One region of the Dietzia maris genome, then DNA from elsewhere that is predicted to be linked to it. Evidence: riboswitches for the same ligand, from Rfam matches in the RefSeq annotation. Region 1 holds a riboswitch; the other holds the start of a gene.
The links. A riboswitch is a leader RNA that binds a small molecule or an ion and turns the genes downstream of it on or off. The one in region 1 is predicted to bind thiamine pyrophosphate.
Positions count from the first base shown of each region.

Region 2: another riboswitch for thiamine pyrophosphate. It lies ahead of VYL96_RS12540 (3-oxoacyl-ACP reductase); the one in region 1 lies ahead of VYL96_RS01740 (LLM class flavin-dependent oxidoreductase).

Region 1 covers NZ_CP143053.1:394,782-398,986, forward strand. The annotation lists gene VYL96_RS01730 (NAD(P)H-dependent flavin oxidoreductase) at 1-118, shown strand, start outside; gene VYL96_RS01735 (PadR family transcriptional regulator) at 123-716, shown strand; gene VYL96_RS01740 (LLM class flavin-dependent oxidoreductase) at 674-1,951, opposite strand; TPP riboswitch at 1,941-2,040, opposite strand; gene VYL96_RS01745 (NAD(P)H-quinone oxidoreductase) at 2,047-3,093, opposite strand; tRNA gene VYL96_RS01750 (tRNA-Ser) at 3,210-3,295, shown strand; gene VYL96_RS01755 (alpha/beta hydrolase family protein) at 3,323-4,205, opposite strand, start outside.
Region 2 covers NZ_CP143053.1:2,706,169-2,710,373, reverse strand. The annotation lists gene VYL96_RS12560 (aspartate dehydrogenase domain-containing protein) at 1-4, opposite strand, end outside; gene VYL96_RS12555 (hypothetical protein) at 70-303, opposite strand; guanidine-III (ykkC-III) riboswitch at 385-451, shown strand; gene VYL96_RS12550 (DMT family transporter) at 462-776, shown strand; gene VYL96_RS12545 (SRPBCC family protein) at 890-1,366, shown strand; TPP riboswitch at 1,437-1,534, shown strand; gene VYL96_RS12540 (3-oxoacyl-ACP reductase) at 1,663-2,424, shown strand; gene VYL96_RS12535 (hypothetical protein) at 2,607-2,966, shown strand; gene VYL96_RS12530 (hypothetical protein) at 2,968-3,438, shown strand; gene VYL96_RS12525 (hypothetical protein) at 3,612-3,836, opposite strand; gene VYL96_RS12520 (SDR family oxidoreductase) at 3,958-4,205, shown strand, end outside.

The DNA.
Region 1 (4,205 bases):
ACAGGGCGTGGGCGCCGTCCGCTCCACCGGCACCGTCCGCGACCTGGTCGACCGCCTGCGGGGCGAATACGACGAGGCGCTGGACGCCCTCACCGCCGGCGTCGGCGCGCTGCGCTGAGCCGATGTCGCTGAGGTTCGCGATCCTCACCTCGCTCACCGAGCGGGAGGGCAGCGGGATCGAACTCGCCCGACGCTTCGACAGGTCGATCGGGTACTTCTGGCCCGCCACCCACCAGCAGATCTACCGCGAACTCGACCGGCTGGCCTCGGCGGGCCTGATCCGGGAACTGCCACGGGACGGCCCGCCCCGGCGCGGACAACCCAGGCGGTTCGCGGTCACCGACGACGGCCGCCGATCGCTGGTCGAGTGGATCGGCGAGGACGACGCCCCGGACGTGACGCGGTCGACCCTCGCCGTCCGCGTCCGGGCCGCCGCCGCCACGGGCCGGACCGACGAGGTCCGTCGCGCCCTCGAGCACCACCGCGCCCGGCGGCAGGACAATCTCGAGCGGTACCGCGAAATCGAGAAGCGGGACTTCTCCGCCGTCGACCCGTCCGATCCGCGGGGCGTCCTCCAGCACCGCGTCCTCTCGCTGGGGATCGAGGAGGAGCGGGCCTGGCTGAGGTGGTGCGACGAGACGTTGGAGGCGCTGGACCGGCTGCCGCCGCCGGCTCACCGGGCGAGTAGCTCTCGGAGGGTCGACGCCCCGTCGTAGCTCGTCCGGAACAGTCCGCGGCGCTGCAGGACCGGGATCACGAGATCCACGAAATCCTCCAGACCGTCCGGGTAACTCGGAGGCATGAGGTTGAACCCGTCGGCCGCGCCCGCCCGGTACCAGCGCTCGATCTCGTCCGCGATCGATTCGGGCGTGCCGAGCATCGTGCAGTGCCCGCCGCCCGCCGCGAGGGTACCCAGCAGCTCACGCACGGTGGGCGAGTCCTTGCTGATGATCCGGAGGATGGTCTCGTAGCGGCCCTGCGGTCCCGCGAACTCGGCCAGCGGCGGCAACTCCGGAACAGGCGCGTCGAGCTCCCAGTCGGAGCAGTCCTGCCCGGTGAACATCGACAGCTGGGCCAACGACTCCTCGACCGGCAGCAGGGCGTCGAGCTCGGCCTTCTTCTGACGGGCTTCCGCCACAGTCGACCCGACATACGTCACCAGTCCGGGCATCACGACCAGCGAGTCCGCGTCCCTGCCCGCCGCCCGCGCCCGCCGCCTCAGGTCCGCGGCGTACGCCGACGCGGACTCGTCGTCGTACGCGACGGCGTAGATCCCCTCGGCGTGCCGCGCCGCCAGGTCCCGGCCCGGATCCGACGACCCGGCCTGGAACAGCACCGGCCGGCCCTGCGGCGACCGCGGCACGGTGAGTGGTCCGTCCACCAGGAAGTGCTCGCCCGCGTGGTGCACCGCCCGCACCTTCGCCGGATCGGCCCACAGTCCGCCACGGTCGAGGACCAGCGCGTCGGCGTCCCACGACTCCCACAGGGCGAGGGCGGCCTGCACGAACTCCTCGGCCCGCTCGTACCGCTCGGTGTGCCCCGGCAGGGCGGCCATCCCGTGGTTGCGCGCCTCCGCGTCGAACATGGAGGTCACCACGTTCCAGCCGACCCGTCCACCGCTGATGTGGTCGAGCGACGCCAGCATGCGGGCGGCGTGGAACGGTGTGAAGAACGTAGTGGACACGGTGCTCACCAACCCCACGTGCCGGGTCGCGCGCGCCATCGCCGACAGTGCGGTCAACGGCTCCAGGAACCACCACGAGCCGCTGGCGGGATCTCCGACGGAGTGGCCGTCGGCGAAGAACACCGCGTCGAGGCAGCCCCGCTCGGCCGTCCGGGCCAGCTCCTCCCAGTAGGCGATGTCGCCCAGTCGCTCCACCGGGGAGTCGGGTCGGCGCCATGCGGCCGAGTGGTGGCCGCATCCGAACAGGAACGCATTGATATGCAGCATGGGACATCCCTTCGCCGGCATTACCCGGAGCAGGTTCGACGGGTCTCATCTCAGCCGCCCCCTTCTGGGCGGCACCCCGTGTCGTGACCCCGAGACTAGACCCCGTCGACGGTCAGCAGGATCTTCCCGTGCGATTCCCCGGACTCCAGCAGGGCCAGCGCCTCGGCCGCCCGCTCCAGGGGGATCTCGCGCGAGACCCTCGTGGTGACATCGCCGGCGGCGATCATCGGCCACACGTGATCCACGACCTCCTGGCAGATGCCGGTCTTCCCGCCGGGGCCGTCCACCGGCCGCGCCCGGAGGTTCGTGGCGAGGACGCCGGCCCTCCTGGGCAACAACATGCCCAGATTGAGCTCCCCCTTGACCCCGCCCTGGAGTCCGATGACGACCACGCGACCGTCCGGCGCCAGGGACGCGATGTTCGGCTCGAGGTACTTCGCGCCCATCACGTCGAGGATCAGGTCGACGCCTCTGCCCCTCTCGTCGTCGTCGGTCCATTCCCCGACCCGTTCGACGAAGTCCTCGTCCCGGTAGTCGATCACCAGCTCGGCGCCCAACTCGCGGCACATCGCCACCTTCTCCGGCCCGCCGGCCGTGGTGGCGACCCGGGCGCCGAGCACGCGGCACACCTGGATCGCGTGGGAGCCGATGCCACCCGCGCCGCCGTGGATCAGCACCCGCGGTGCGCCCAGCTCGGTCCCGCCCCAGTGCGCGTCCGCCGCGAGGACGCCCCGACCGAGCCCGCCCGTCATCGCCAGGTTGGACCACACCGTGCACGCCACCTCGGGAAGCGACGCCGCCTCGTGCAGCGAGACACCCTCCGGAACGGGCATGACCTGGCCCGCCGGGACGGCGACCCTCTCGGCGTACCCACCGCCGGCCAGCAGGGCGCACACCTCGTCGCCGACCGCCGGGCCCTCCACGCCCTCGCCGACCGCCGAGATGCGTCCGGAGCACTCCAGGCCCGGGATCTCCGAGGCGCCGGGCGGCGGCGGGTAAAGCCCCTTGGTCTGCAGGAGGTCGGCACGGTTGACGGCCGACGCCGCCACGTCGATGATCACCTCACCCGCGGCCGGGACCGGATCGGCGACCTCGGTCAGATACAGGGAGTCGGGACCGTTGTCGTACGCGATGGCCTTCATACCCTCGACCGTAGCCGGGCTGGGTGAGGGCGGGTGAGGTGAACTAGCATGGGCGACGTCGTACAGCCGGTTCCACGTGGAACGGGTGTGGCCGCGCGTGTCGTGGCCGGCGGCGGGGAAGTGTGGCAGAGCGGCCGAATGCACTCGCCTTGAAAGCGAGCGTGCCTGAACAGCACCGGGGGTTCAAATCCCTCCACTTCCGCAAGGGGCCCGGTTCTCGATTGCCGGGTCAGGCGGTGGTCTCGCGCAGATCGGACGCCGAGACGTAGCGGATGATCTCGAGGATCCGCGTGTAGGAGCGGGACTTGCCCGACACGATCGAGGTGTGGTCCTCGTCCTCGAACATGACGACCTTGGCCCTGCCGCCCCGGCGATCGACCTCGTCGACGTAGCGCTGGGAGTTCTCCGGCGCCACGGTCGCGTCCTGCCTGCCGTGCAGGGCGATCACCGGGGTGCCCGTGTCGATGTTCTGGATGGGATCCACCGATGTGTATCGGCTCGACACCTCGTCGGGTGTGCCCCCGAGCAGGGTGACGATCCTGTCATCCCCGTGGGTGGCCCCGTAGGTCATGTCCAGTGGCCCGGCGATCGAGATGGCGCGGGTGGGGCGGAAGCTCGGCTTGGAGCCCACCTCCCCGTCCTCGAGCCGATGTCGGGTCGCCGCCCAGACGGCGAGTTGTGCGCCGCTGCTGTGGCCCACCACCACCTCGTCGTCGGTCGTGATCTGCGGGAACCTTCTGTCGACCTCGGTGACGTGGTCGAGCGCGTCGGCCACGTCGCGGAAGGTGACGGGCCAGCCGCCGCCCGACCCGATGTGCCGGTACTCGACGTTGTAGACCGCCATCCCGCGGCTGGCGAGATCGCGGGCCAGGTGATCGAACGAGCCCGCCCCGCTCTCCTTGTGCCAGGACCCGCCGTGGATGAGCACGGCAAGAGGGATGGAGTCGACCTTCTGGTCACCTGCCGGTAGGTAGAGGTCGGCCCAGTTGTGCTCCGGGTCGGGGGCGGGATAGCGGGTGGGATACTCGAAGCGCTGTACCGTCACCTCGTCCAGCCGGACGGGACCCGCGTACGTCGGTTCGACCGCAGGGGCCGCGCTCGTCGCCATGCAT
Region 2 (4,205 bases), 1.3 Mb from region 1:
GCATGGTCCTGACCGTACCCAGCCACGAACGGGCCCGCTCTTCTGTGAAGCCGTGAACCGGATCGGAGATCAGACGAGCTGGACGTCGTCGCCTTCGCGGATCGTGCCCGGAGTGAGAGCGCGCAGGTAGGCCTCGTCGACGGCGAGGCGCCGGTAGTGCTCGTGGTGGTCCGCCGGCCGGCGCGGATGCAGGCTGACCCGACGACCCAGCGCGGCCGAGAGCAGCTCGTGCACCCGGTCGTCGTCGCTGCACATCGACTTCACGGGGTAACGCCACAGCTCCGAGACCGTTCCCACTCGCATGAACGCCACCTTGGATAGCGCGACTTATCGAGGTGACGGACCTGATGTTGTCCGCGACCACCGGGACTGTCACCCTGGGGATCAGAGCCCCGGCCCGGGGCCTCCGGAAGAGGGGTGCCGTACCCGGTGTGCGACAAGACGGCCCGCAGGAGGCCGTCATGGCATGGGTCGTACTCGTTCTGTCCGGAGTTCTCGAGGCCGTGTGGGCCAGCGCGCTCGGCCGCTCGGAGGGGTTCACGCGGCTGTGGCCCTCGGTGGTGTTCGGCGTCGCGCTTGTCGTGAGCATGGCCGGTCTGGCCTACGCGATGCGCGAGCTGCCCGTGGGCACCGCGTACGCGGTGTGGGTCGGCATCGGTGCCTCGCTGACCGCCGTCTACGCCATGGCCACCGGGGCGGAACCCGCCTCTACGATGAAGGTGCTGTTCCTCGTCATGATCATCGGCGGTGTGGTCGGGCTCAAGGCCGTCCGCTGATCCGCTGGCCGTACACGATGCACCGCATGATGTCGGAGTGCGGTCGTACGGTGGGGTGAACAGCATCCGAGCTCGCCGCCAGGCCGAGTCCAACCGGAAGGTCTCACCTCACCATGACCGCCATCAGCACAATCGACCGCGGACCGCGCGTGGTCGCCCGCAGCGTGACCGTGAACGCGCCCGCCGACGAGCTGTTCGCCCTCCTCAACGACCCACGCAAGCACGGACTCGTCGACGGGTCCGGAACGGTCCGCGACAACGTCCGGGGGCCGACCACCCTGCGCCCCGGTGCCAAGTTCACCACCGCGATGCGCATGTACGGCGTGCCGTACCGCATCACCTGCACGGTCACCGAGCACCGCGACACCCCGGTGGAGAAGGTGATCGAGTGGGCGCACCCCGCAGGTCACCGGTGGCGCTGGGAGTTCACCCCGGCCGGCGACGGGAAGACGAAGGTCGTCGAGAGCTTCGACAACCGGCCGTCCAAGCTCGGCAGGTTCTTCGAGATCGTGGGTATGTCCGAGCGGAACGCGGCGGGCATCACGGAGACGCTGTCTAAGCTGGCGGCGAGGTACGAGACCGCTGGATGACCACGGGATGACCACCACCGAGCGGATCGACGTGGTCACCGCTCGCCCTGTCGGCTGGTGATCTATGGTGGTCGGCGACACGGGGTGCTGCCCGCCCGGGCGGCTGAGATCACACCCGTCGAACCTGATCTGGGTCGTTCCAGCGAAGGAATGTCGATACGGCACCCGCCCCACCGCAACGGGGCTCCCGGTGCCGTCGCCGATCCGCCGCGCCCTGCGCAGTCGAGGAGCGGAGCCGCATCGTCACCCTCGCCGGGACCACCGGGAAGTGAGTGGCAATGGATATCGGCAACAGCATGCGGATAGACGAGCAGGTCGTCCTCGTCACCGGCGGCGCCCGCGGGCTCGGCGCGGACATCAGTCGCGCCTTCTCCAGAGAGGGCGCTCTCGTCGTCGTCAACTATCACCGCAGCGAGTCGGCCGCCGCCGACCTCGTCCGTGAACTCGGCGAGGACCGCACCGTCGCACTCCGCGCCGACGTCACCGACGACGAGGTGCACGCCCTCGTCGACGCCGCCCGTCGCCACTTCGGCGCGCCCGTCACCACGGTCGTCAACAACGCGCTGGTCGATTTCGAGTTCAACGGTGACGCCCGCCCGCGACCCGAGACGCTGACCTGGCGCGACTTCGACTCGCAACTGCGCGGCGCCGTGAAAGCCACCCTCGCCACCACCCAGGCGACGCTGCCGGGCATGCGGGAGGTCGGCTTCGGACGGATCGTGAACATCGGCACCAATCTGTTTCAGCACCCCGTCGTGCCGTACCACGACTACACCGCAGCCAAGGCCGCCGCGCTGTCGCTGACCCGGACCCTCGCCACCGATCTGGGACCGGACGGCATCACGGTGAACATGGTCTCCGGCGGTCTGCTGCGCACGACCGCCGCGAGCGCCGCTACGCCTGAAGAGGTGTTCGACCTCATCGCCTCGGGGACGCCGCTGCGGCGCGCGATCACCCCGGCCGAACTCGCCGACGCGGTGTTGTTCTTCGCCTCCCCGTGGGCACGCGCCGTGACCGGGCAGAACCTCATCGTGGACGGGGGACTGGTCAAGGGGTGAGGCGCGGCGGCGCCGATCGCACGGAGGGCGCGCCCTCACACCCGCGCGCCCGCGCGCCCGCGCGCCCTCACACGTGCGCGCCCGCGCGCCCGCGCGCCCTCACACGTGCGCGCCCGCGCGCCCGCGCACCTTCACACGTGCGCGCTCTTGCCGGTGCCGGTCGGGTGGGGGAGGCTGGAGTCATGCAGTTCCCCTCGGTGGTCTTCTCGCGGACGGCCGAGGGCCGCCGGATCGCCGAGGCCGAGGCCGCTGTCGCCGAACTCGACCAGCGCCTCGCCGAATGGGACGAGCAACGAGCCCTCCTCGCCGCCGACGACCTCGGCAGCGACCCGCACCGGCACGTCCCGCGAACCTGGCCCGCCGTCGCCGAGTCCGCGGCCTCCGCCGCCGGACGCCTCGCGGCTCCGCTGTCACCCGCGGCGCTGGAGGCCGAACGCTCCGAACTCCGATGGTCGGGCGTGGGCAAACTGATCGGGGCCGGCCTCTCGGCGGCGGTGCTCCTGGCTGTCCCGCTGACGCTCGTCCTCAACGCGGTGATCTGACGTGCCGCTGATCCTCGCGCTGGTGGTGTTCGCGGTCCTCGCCGGTGTGGTCGCGTGGATCGCGTCGACCGGATGGCTCGTGCGCTCCGGACTGGAGGACCTCGCCCGCCACCGTCGGCTCAGCCGGGGGACCGACCCGGCGCAGCTCACCGCCGAGCGCGCCGTCGACACCGCGCGGCGCACCCACGCGCTGGCCTCCGAGGCGCTCGCCGCGACCCTCGACCGCTGGTATGAACTCCGCTCCACGCTCGGCATCGGCACCCCGCTCGAAGCCGAGTACCCCGCCGTGAGGGACGCCCTCGACGGCGACCCCGCGTTCGCCCGCCTACTGGAGCGGGCGAACGACGCCCTGGTCGACAGCACCACCGACCGTCCGAGCAGAGTGGCCGACCTTCTCGCAGAGGCCGCCCGCCTGGACGCGCTGACGCTGGCCGTGCGCGACCGCATCTATCGGGCGAGACGCGCGCCGTGACCGGGCAGAACCTCATCGTGGACGGGGACTGGTCAAGGGGTGAGCCTGTCATGCCTTCCGAAATCCGCTACTCCGCTTCGGATTCCGCTACTCCCGTGGAGGTAGCGGATCCGCAGGCGGAGTAGCGGATCTCGAGCGGGGCGGGCCGACTGCCCGTCGTGCGGGCTCCCAGATCAGGGGGTGCCGGTGCCCTCGTCGGCGGCGGGGGAGGTGTTGGTGCCGCCGTCGTTGATCTCGAAGCGGGTCCACTTGCCGTCCATGTCGACCTCCATGGCGTACCCGAGCGCGTCGTCGGGGACCTCGACCGTCTTGAACCAGTCGTACGCCTTGGTGTCGTCAGCGAACTCCTTCTCCTCGATGACGTTCTGGTCGGGGTCCACTACGCGGTAACGGGGCATGCTTGCTGCTCCTTCGAATCGATGGAATCCGGTCGTATCCGCAGTGTGGGTGATCCGGCGTCATCTCGCATCCGGTCAGGACGCGTACGGTCGGAATCCCCGACGTCTCAGGAGGCCTGCCGTGACCACCGATCCCAACGCCCAGCCGCTCGTCGACCCCAGCACAAAGTACGAGGTCGACATCCCGATGCAGTCCCAGCCGGTGCCGGGGCTCGCCTCCGAGCTTCAGCCGCCGGCCGATCACGGTGAGACGTCCTACATCGGTCACGGGAGGCTCACCGGCCGACGCGCGCTCATCACCGGCGGAGACTCGGGCATCGGTCGCGCGGTGGCGATAGCGTACGCGCGCGAAGGGGCCGACGTGGCGAT